DNA from 3 places in the Bacillus sp. SH7-1 genome. Region 3 is predicted to be linked to each of the others. Evidence: riboswitches for the same ligand, from Rfam matches in the RefSeq annotation. Region 3 holds a riboswitch; each other region holds the start of a gene.
What was found. A riboswitch is a leader RNA that binds a small molecule or an ion and turns the genes downstream of it on or off. The one in region 3 is predicted to bind thiamine pyrophosphate.

Region 1 (3,290 bases), on a different contig from region 3:
GATCTTTCATATGAGCATAGACTGTTGTATATAGTTTCCCGTTTAGTTGATGAGCGATGAACACAACATTGCCATAGCTAGCTGAATAATATGATTTCACAACTTTACCTGCAGCCGCAGCTTGGATAGAGACATTACCCTGAGCTGCAATATCTATCCCATAATGCATTTGTTCCCAGCGCATATCAAAGGTTGAGCTAATTCTTCCTTGAGTAGGGAATTTGAAAACTGCTGGAATGGAAGTAGGTTGAGCTGTTTGAGTTTGTGATTGCGTTTGATTTTGCACCACATAATGCTTTGCTACATATCCGTATCCTGTGCCAAAACGAATTTTATACCAAGTTCCGACAGTTTCCACTACTTGTATTTGTGTACCATTTTGTAATGAACCAAGTAGTGCACTACTTGTACTAGCATTGCTACGTACATTAAGTTTAGGTGTTGCAACTGTGTATTTCGTATTATTTTGAACTGTGATGCCTTTTACTAAAGGCTGTGAACCATTAGACACGAATGCCTTTTGTACGTAACCTGTTTTGCCATTATGTAAAATTTTATACCACTCACCTTTTTCTTCTTGAATGGTAACGAATTTCCCATTTGGTAATACATCTAAAATTGAAGATTCTAAATTAGGTTCAGAACGAACGTTTAATGCATTGGCATTAACGATGTATTGATTATTAGATTGAAGTTTGTTTTTTAGTAGAATAGCATCTTTTTGTACGTAACCTGCTTTATTATTAACAGATACTTTATACCAGTCATTAGTTGTTTCAAGTATATTCACTTTCGTATTAAAGCGAATTGTATCAATTGATGAGCTATTTGCGTTATCTTGTGTATGTAAGGCTACTTGATCGACTTTGACATATCCAGTTTTCACGTTAGATAATTGTTCAGCGTTGGCTGTTTGTACAGTTGTTTCTCCCATAGAAGGAAGTAAAGAGGCAATTGCGACAGTAGTTGCTGTTAAAGCAGTAGCTTTCATATTCATATAATAGAGACCTCCTCTAGTTGTATAGTTGTAATTTTATTATAGTATAAAGATATAATATAGTGGGTGTATTCACATAAATGTAATATGAAATCAATAAAAAAATAAATTTTTTGAGGATAATGATTCCTTATTATCCAATTAATTAGGATATTAATTTCTAAGATAGAATATAAGTATTAAATAGTTTTGTTATTTTGTTGACAATTGAGAAAATTAAAACAGTTGATGATGTCTTATTACGGTGTTATACTGACAGTGATAATTTCATAGTTTGCTAGGAGAGCTGGTGTTGCCAGCTGAGAGTAGGCCGTAAGCCTTTGATCCTTTTCATTACCTGATCTAGATTATGCTAGCGTAGGGAAGCAATTCGGACACTAATAATGAGTCCCGTTTCTTTGCGTATAGAAACGGGGCTTTTTTATTTAAAAATTTCATATTGAAACCACTAGGGGTGCTTGTTGTGCTGAGAGAGGAATAATCCTTAACCCTTACAGACCTGATCTAGGTAATACTAGCGAAGGGAAGTGGAGCAACGAATAAATTATAATTTTATTTGCTGTAACCACTTCTTATTTAGAAGTGGTTTTTTATTTAGATATATGAATTGAAAGGGGATAGAGAAATGAAATTTTGCGATAGATTATTAGAAACTGTACAACCAGTTTGGGAGATGAGTCATAATCATCCGTTTGTAGTAGGTATGGGAGATGGCACGTTAGAAAAAGATAAGTTTCAGTATTATATTATCCAAGATTATTTATATTTGTTAGATTATGCAAAGCTATATGCGATTGGTGTTGTAAAGGCAACGAATCCACAAGTAATGGGGAAATTTGCTGAACAAATTGATGGAATATTAAATGGAGAAATGACGATCCATAAACAGTATGCAAAAAGACTTGGAATTTCTATAGAGGAGATAGAGTCTGCCAAACCATCTGCTAAAAATTTAGCTTATACAAATTACATGATGTCTGTATCTCAAAATGGCACACTTGCGGAATTAATAGCAGCACTTCTTCCGTGTATGTGGAGCTACTGGGAAATTGGAAAGCGTTTAAATGATATTCCTGGAGCAAGAGATCATGAGTTCTTTGGTGAGTGGATTCAAGGATATAGTTCTGAAGAATACGGTAACCTTTGTATTTGGTTAATAGATTTATTAAATGAAATGGCAGTTGGAAAGTCTGGAAAAGAGCTAGATCGATTAGAGGAGATTTTCCTATATTCCAGTCGATTTGAATATTTATTCTGGGATATGTCCTATCGTAAGGAGATGTGGGGATTTGAGGAGCAAGAACATACTACAGTTTCATAATGTTTCTTTTCATTATGATGAGAAGCCAATCATCAATGAATTAAATGCTTCTATACAAGATAAAGAGTTTGTAAGTATTATCGGACCGAGTGGATGCGGGAAAAGTACTTTATTTCGCCTTATTACAGGTTTAGAAGAAGCAAGTACGGGACAGATAGAGCTGACAGAAACAAAGAGCCATCCTGTAGGGTATATGCCCCAAAAAGATATGCTCCTGCCATGGAGAACGATTATTGAGAATGCAGCTCTGCCGCTAGAGTGCCAAGGTGTACAGAAGAAAGAAGCACAAATAAAGGCAAAGGAACTGTTACATAAATTTGGCTTACAAGGGTATGAGACAAAATATCCGAAAGATTTATCTGGCGGTATGAGACAACGCGTATCTTTTATTAGAACTTTATTAACAGGCGGGGAGATATTGCTGTTAGATGAACCGTTTAGCGCGTTGGATGCTTTAACGAAGGCATCTTTGCAAGAATGGCTGTTTGAACAATGGAAAGAGTGGGAAAAAACAATTTTATTTATCACTCATGATGTGGAAGAAGCATTATTTCTTTCTAATCGAATCTTCGTTGTAGAAAATCAACCGATAACTACTTTAACTGAGAAGATTGTACCGCTTGATCGTAACCGGACAAGAAAAGATTTATATAAGCCTGAAGTGTTAGCGCTTAAAGATGAGCTTCTTAGTATGTTACAAAGGCAGGTACTCGTATGATGAACCGGTTGAAGGAACTTTTACCTGCCCTTACACTTTCTAGTATTTTACTTGTCATGTGGGAAATAGGCGCAAGAATTGTAGATGAGATGTACATTTTACCGTCACCATCTGCAATTGTAATGAAAATATGGAAACTAAAAGATATATTATTTACGGTTCATTTGCCGGCAACATTATATGTCGTTTTAATAGGGGTGGCTATTTCTATCCTACTTGGGGTAGGGCTAGCGATGTTAATGAATGCGAGTAAT
Region 2 (3,290 bases), on a different contig from region 3:
CGTTATTTTAATCGGTTTTTCATTCGGAGCATTTTTAGAAGGGGCAGCAGGATTTGGTGCACCAGTAGCGATTACGGCAGCACTTCTTGCAGGGCTTGGATTAAATCCTTTATATGCAGCGGGTCTTTGTTTGATTGCAAATACGGCACCAGTAGCGTTCGGAGCGATGGGAATTCCGATTACCGTTGCTGGACAAGTAACAGGTATTGATCCACATAAAATCGGACAAATGGCTGGACATCAATTACCGTTCTTATCATTATTTGTTCCATTCTTTATCGTATTTTTAATGGACGGGTTGAAAGGGGTAAGACAAACGTGGCCTGCTTTACTTGTAGCAGGTAGCTCATTTGCAATTACACAGTTCATTACAGCGACATTTTTAGGGCCGGAACTTCCGGATATTACATCGGCACTTGTAAGTTTAGTTAGTTTGGCGCTGTTCTTAAAAGTATGGCAACCGAAAGAAATTTATCAATCCGGGCAAGCAAATAGTGAAGTAGCAGCAACAACGACAGCAGCATCGATGCCGAAATTAACGTTTGGAAAGGTAGTGAAGGCATGGTCTCCATTTATCGTATTAACGGTTATGGTAGTCATTTGGAGCCAAAGTTTCTTTAAAGCATTATTTGCTTCAGGAGGCGCGTTAGAAAGTCTTGTATTTAAGTTTGAAATTCCAGGATTGCACAATTTGGTAATGAAAGCAGAGCCAATCGTAAATAAACCGACGCCTTATGAGGCGATTTTGAAGCTTGATGTATTATCAGCAACTGGAACAGCGATTTTAATTGCTTGCATCATTTCCATGTTTATTTTGAAAATGAATGTAAAAGATGCAGTAGTGACATTTAAAGAAACGTTAAGCGAATTAAAAATGCCAATTCTATCTATTGGATTCGTATTAGGATTTGCATTTATCGCAAACTATTCTGGTCTATCTTCTACTTTAGCGTTAGCACTAGCAGGAACTGGCGGATTATTCCCGTTCTTCTCACCATTCCTAGGCTGGATTGGCGTATTCTTAACAGGTTCCGATACGTCAGCGAATGCATTATTCTCAAATCTACAAGCAATTACAGCACAACAAGTTGGCGTATCTGAAGTGCTTCTCGTTGCAGCAAATACAACGGGCGGTGTAACAGGTAAAATGATTTCTCCGCAATCAATTGCGATTGCTTGTGCGGCAGTTGGACTTGCTGGAAAAGAATCAGATTTATTCCGCTTTACAGTGAAGCATAGTTTATTCTTCGTAATTATTGTTGGTATTATGACGTATGTACAGGCATATTATTTAACGTGGATGATTCCGTAAAAAGCAAAAGAATTAAACTTTGCATTTTTCAGATTATCGTGTATGATGGGAAAGTATTGAAAATTAAATCAGTGATAAACTAGGGGTGCCTAACGTATGCGTAGGCTGAGAGAGAAGCGCGTGATCTTCTTAACCCTTTGGACCTGATCTGGCTCGTACCAGCGTAGGGAAGTTAACGGCTTTACATAATGATGTCTTTTATGAGCCAGGTCCTTATTTTTTTATGGACCTGGCTCTTTTTATTTTGGCATACGCTGGCCATATCTCGTCCTTGTCACGAACAGGGGAGGCAACAAAGGTTATGAAACAATCTGTTTCAGCTGAGCAAATTGAATTGAAATCGAGTTTACCAGGGAGTAAGAAAGTATATGTGGATGGACCACGCGCAGGTATGAAAGTGCCGATGCGTGAGATTGAACAAAGCGAAACGAACGGCGTCTCAAATCCACCAATCCGTGTGTATGATACGAGCGGTCCTTATACGGATCCGGCGTATACAGTGGAGCTGGAAAAGGGGTTGCAGGCGCCGCGCCACTCTTGGGTTCTAGAGCGCGGGGATGTAGAGGCATATGAAGGGCGCGAGGTGAAACCAGAGGATGACGGTGTGAAAGTGGCTTCGAAACATACACCTATTTTCCCGCAAATGGATCGCCAGCCGCTTAGAGCGAAGCAAGGTGCAAATGTTACGCAAATGCATTATGCGCGTAATGGCATTATTACGTCTGAGATGGAATACGTTGCGATTCGTGAAGGCGTAGAGCCTGAGTTTGTTCGTAAGGAAATTGCGGAAGGTCGTGCCATTTTACCAGCGAATATTAATCATCCGGAAGCAGAACCGATGATTATCGGGCGTAATTTCCACGTGAAGGTAAATGCAAATATCGGAAACTCTGCTGTATCTTCTTCTATTGCGGAAGAAGTAGAGAAGATGACGTGGGCTACTCGCTGGGGGGCAGATACGATTATGGATTTATCTACAGGTAAAAACATTCATACGACGCGTGAGTGGATTATTCGTAATGCGCCTGTACCAGTTGGAACTGTGCCGATTTATCAGGCGCTGGAAAAGGTAAATGGAATTGCAGAAGATTTAACGTGGGAAGTGTATCGTGATACGTTAATTGAGCAAGCGGAGCAAGGCGTGGATTACTTTACGATTCACGCTGGTGTATTACTTCGTTACATTCCAATTACGGCAAAGCGTACGACAGGTATCGTTTCGCGTGGTGGTTCGATTATGGCGCAGTGGTGTTTATTCCATCATAAAGAAAACTTCCTATATACTCATTTTGAAGAGATTTGTGAAATTATGAAGCAGTACGATGTTTCGTTCTCTCTTGGAGATGGATTACGTCCAGGTTCGATTGCAGATGCAAATGACGAGGCACAATTCTCTGAGCTTGAAACACTTGGTGAATTAACGAAAATTGCTTGGAAACATGATGTGCAAGTGATGATTGAAGGACCTGGACATGTACCGATGCATTTAATTAAAGAGAATATGGAAAAAGAGCTTGATATTTGTCAGGGTGCGCCGTTCTATACACTTGGGCCGTTAACGACAGATATTGCACCAGGTTATGACCATATTACATCGGCGATTGGAGCTGCGATGATTGGCTGGTTTGGAACGGCGATGCTTTGTTATGTAACGCCGAAAGAACATTTAGGATTGCCAAATAAAGATGATGTTCGCACGGGGGTTATTACGTACAAGATCGCTGCACATGCAGCTGATCTTGCGAAAGGGCACAAAACAGCTCATCAGCGTGATGATGCACTTTCAAAAGCTCGTTTTGAATTCCGTTGGCGCGATCAATTTAATTTATCTTTAGATCCTGAGCGTGCGATGGAGTATCACGATGAAACACTGCCAGCAGAAGGCGCGAAAACGGCTCATTTCTGCTCCATGTGTGGACCGAAGTTTTGTAGTATGAGAATTTCACATGATATTCGTGAATATGCGAAAGAAAATGAT
Region 3 (3,290 bases):
TTTAACTCTTTTCCTTGACGCTTCGCTTCAATACCATCCCAACCGTAATAAATCCATTCGAAATCAGCATCACGGCCAATTGATTTAAAGAAGTCTGTTTGGCCTAAAATGATTTTTTCGACTTTATTAAAATCAGCTTGATGTTTCTCCATAATTGTCTTCAACGTTGCTTCTTCTGCTGGTCCTCCCCAGCCTCCGTAACGTTTGCCTTCAAAATTTTTCGGTGAAGTCATGTTATCTTTCTTAAGTGACGCAAAAGCTGAAGTGTTATGCTGAATAATCGCTCCGACAGATACAACAGGAATACCTTCCACCCGCGCCAACGTTACATTTTCTTGTGCGCTTATTGCGAAGTCAGCTTTTCCTGAAGCTATCATTTGCTCTGCTGTTACATTATCACCAGGCTGAATAATTTCTACATCTAAGCCTTGCTTTTTATAATACTCTTTCGCTTGCGCTACATATAAACCAGTATGATTCGTATTCGGGAACCAATCTAATACTACTTTTATTTTTTGATCTTTACTTGTACTTTCCTCTTTCTTCGCCGGATTACATCCAGCCACACCTACTGCTAATAAGGCAGCCAACATAACTTTTAAACCTTTTTTCATTTTCTGCCGTCCTTTCTATATATCCATGGTGCTGTTATTCTTGCCATAAACTCCACGATAAAATACAGACATAATGTCACCATAACAATAATTGCTGCAACACCAAATACCCGGGCTGTTAAAAAGGATTTTGTAGCCCTCGTAAGCATAACTCCTAATCCTTCACTTGCACCGAGCCATTCCCCAATAATCGCTCCCATTACGCTATATGTAACTGCAATTTTCAAACCAGAGAAAAAGTATGGAAGCACTGCTGGAAACTTTACTTTCTGGTAAACTTGCCATTTCGTCGCCTTCATCGTTTGCAACAACTTCAACATATTTTTATCTACCGTTTGAAAACCTTCTAAAATGCTAAGCGCAATCGGGAAGAAACAAACGAGTATGACTACCATTACTTTCGGTAGCATTCCATATCCAAACCAAATAATAAATAACGGTGCAAGTACAACGATTGGAATCGTTTGCGAAATAACAAGCAACGGATTTATTAAAATACGAAATAAAGGGATAACGTCCATAACAATTGCAATACTTGTCCCAATTAAAACTGCAAAAAATAGTCCAATTATAACCTCTTGTAACGTTTGCATCGTATTCGGTAATAATAAATCTTTCATTCCTATTAATTCTTGAACAATCGCAGAAGGCTTCGGTAAAATCCACGGTTCAATTTTAAATAATGAAACAGATCCTTCCCATATCGCAATGAGAAGGATAAGCCAAATTGTTGTAATTATTTTAGATTGCTTCTGGTTTTGCATATTCATCACGGTACTTCCAAACCTTTTCATCTATCGTTACACCAGTGCTTGGACGGTAATGGATTTTAATAGAAGTAATCACTTCTTCAGCTCCAGCATCCACGCAAGCTTGTTGCGCACGTTTAACGACATCAAGAAGTACATCTAATTCTCCTTCCAGCGTTGTTTCCATTGCTCCTACTTCATAACGAACTCCCGATTGTTGTACAACTTCAATTGCTTTATCAACAACAGAATATACATCTTTTGTTTTTGCTTGTGGTACTACTGAAAATGACATTGTAACTTGTTGTGACATAATAAAATCCCCCTTATGAAATTTAATTTTAAAACAAGAAAAGGCTTTCCTACTGCGTAGGAAAGCCTTGTATGCAAGTTATTATAGAATAACATATGCTACATCACTTTAAGTAACTCCCTACGCTGGCATTATCCAGATCAGGTTGAGGGTCGATGTTTGCTTACATCCTCTCAGCCAATTGGCTCCCCGGTCCTTAATTCGTTTTCATTGTAGCATGATTTATTTTATTGAACAAACAAAAGCATGTATAATCATTTCAGTTAACTTTTAAATTCTCCAATTAACTCTTGTAACTCCTGTGAAAGCCAGCTTAAAGAACTAGCTAATTCAGCAATATCTTGTACAGACATTTCCTGTTCTTTCATACTTTCTTGAACATTACTACTACTATTCGCATACTTATTTGCGATAAGTGATAGTTCATTTACAACACGAACAATATTTTGGCTATTTTGCAATATATTATTTGAATTGCTAGAAACAACTCCAACTTGATTGGTAACAGTTTGTGCTGATTTCGAAATTTTTTCAAAGAAAGCACCACTACTTTCAACAAGTTTAATTCCAGATTCTACTTCTTTTGAAGTTTTTTGCATTGAAACAACAGCTTCTTCCGTTCCGGCTTGTGTTTCCCCTATTAATTTTGCTATATCTTTTGCTGATGCTTCCGTCTGCTCTGCTAATTTACGCACTTCATCAGCAACAATGGCAAATCCCTCTTCAGTTTCCCCAGCACGTGAAGCTTCAATAGTAGCATGTAAAGCTAGCGAATTAGTTTGATTTGAAATACTTGTAATTACAGTTACAATATCACTAATTTCTTTTGATCTCGCTTCCAAAGAATATATGATAGAAGATAAATCTTGTACTGCATTTTGTATTATGTTCATTTGATTAATCGCCTGTTTAGTAACACCATTTCCTTTTCCTGAATGATATTCTATACCTTCAGACTCTTTCGCCATTTGTTTTGCAGCATTCGTTATCTCTTCCATCTTATCTTCCATTTCATATACAATACCTAAATACTGTGGTACTGAAGTTTCTTGTGACTGAGCGCCAGCTCTTAACTCAACCATAGAACTTACGATTTCTTGAACTGCCATACTATTCTCTTTCGTACTCACTGACAATTCTTTTGAAGATGAGGAAACTTGTTCTGCCGTCTGCTTCACTTTATCTATAATTCCTTTAAACTTCTCGATGGTATTATTAAAATAAGAATTAATAATACCAATATCATCTGGTCTTTCCTCTAATTTAATACTTAAATCACCTTCACCGACTTTGCGCAATCCTTCACGTAAATCCCGCAATGGAGCAAGTGCGTTACGCACGATTAAGAATTGAATAACAGTTGCAATTAAAACAGAAATACAAATAAACATTAAACCTTGTATAATGAATTTTTCCTTTGTAATAGGAACAATAGAAGCATCTACATCGGCTGCAACAATTGCCACAATATTTCCGTCTTCATCTTTAATTGGTTCTAATATCGTTACCCATGATCCTAATAGATCCTCATATACTACTGTCATGTTTGCTTTTTTCGTGCTCATTACCTTATCGTATGCTTTCATCCAAAGATCTGGTTGTTTATAATATTCT

Region 1: it holds a riboswitch for thiamine pyrophosphate, as region 3 does, so the genes downstream of both, tenA (thiaminase II) here and DN390_RS19790 (MTH1187 family thiamine-binding protein) in region 3, are expected to answer to the same signal.
Region 2: it holds a riboswitch for thiamine pyrophosphate, as region 3 does, so the genes downstream of both, thiC (phosphomethylpyrimidine synthase ThiC) here and DN390_RS19790 (MTH1187 family thiamine-binding protein) in region 3, are expected to answer to the same signal.

What each region holds. Positions count from the first base shown of each region.
Region 1 covers NZ_QNUD01000006.1:122,608-125,897, reverse strand. The annotation lists gene DN390_RS06240 (SH3 domain-containing protein) at 1-997, opposite strand, end outside; TPP riboswitch at 1,267-1,378, shown strand; TPP riboswitch at 1,438-1,540, shown strand; gene tenA (thiaminase II) at 1,623-2,318, shown strand; gene DN390_RS06230 (ABC transporter ATP-binding protein) at 2,287-3,036, shown strand; gene DN390_RS06225 (ABC transporter permease) at 3,036-3,290, shown strand, end outside.
Region 2 covers NZ_QNUD01000003.1:204,473-207,762, reverse strand. The annotation lists gene lldP (L-lactate permease) at 1-1,312, shown strand, start outside; TPP riboswitch at 1,384-1,499, shown strand; gene thiC (phosphomethylpyrimidine synthase ThiC) at 1,614-3,290, shown strand, end outside.
Region 3 covers NZ_QNUD01000024.1:105,630-108,919, reverse strand. The annotation lists gene DN390_RS19800 (ABC transporter substrate-binding protein) at 1-614, opposite strand, end outside; gene DN390_RS19795 (ABC transporter permease) at 611-1,384, opposite strand; gene DN390_RS19790 (MTH1187 family thiamine-binding protein) at 1,356-1,676, opposite strand; TPP riboswitch at 1,777-1,878, opposite strand; gene DN390_RS19785 (methyl-accepting chemotaxis protein) at 1,940-3,290, opposite strand, start outside.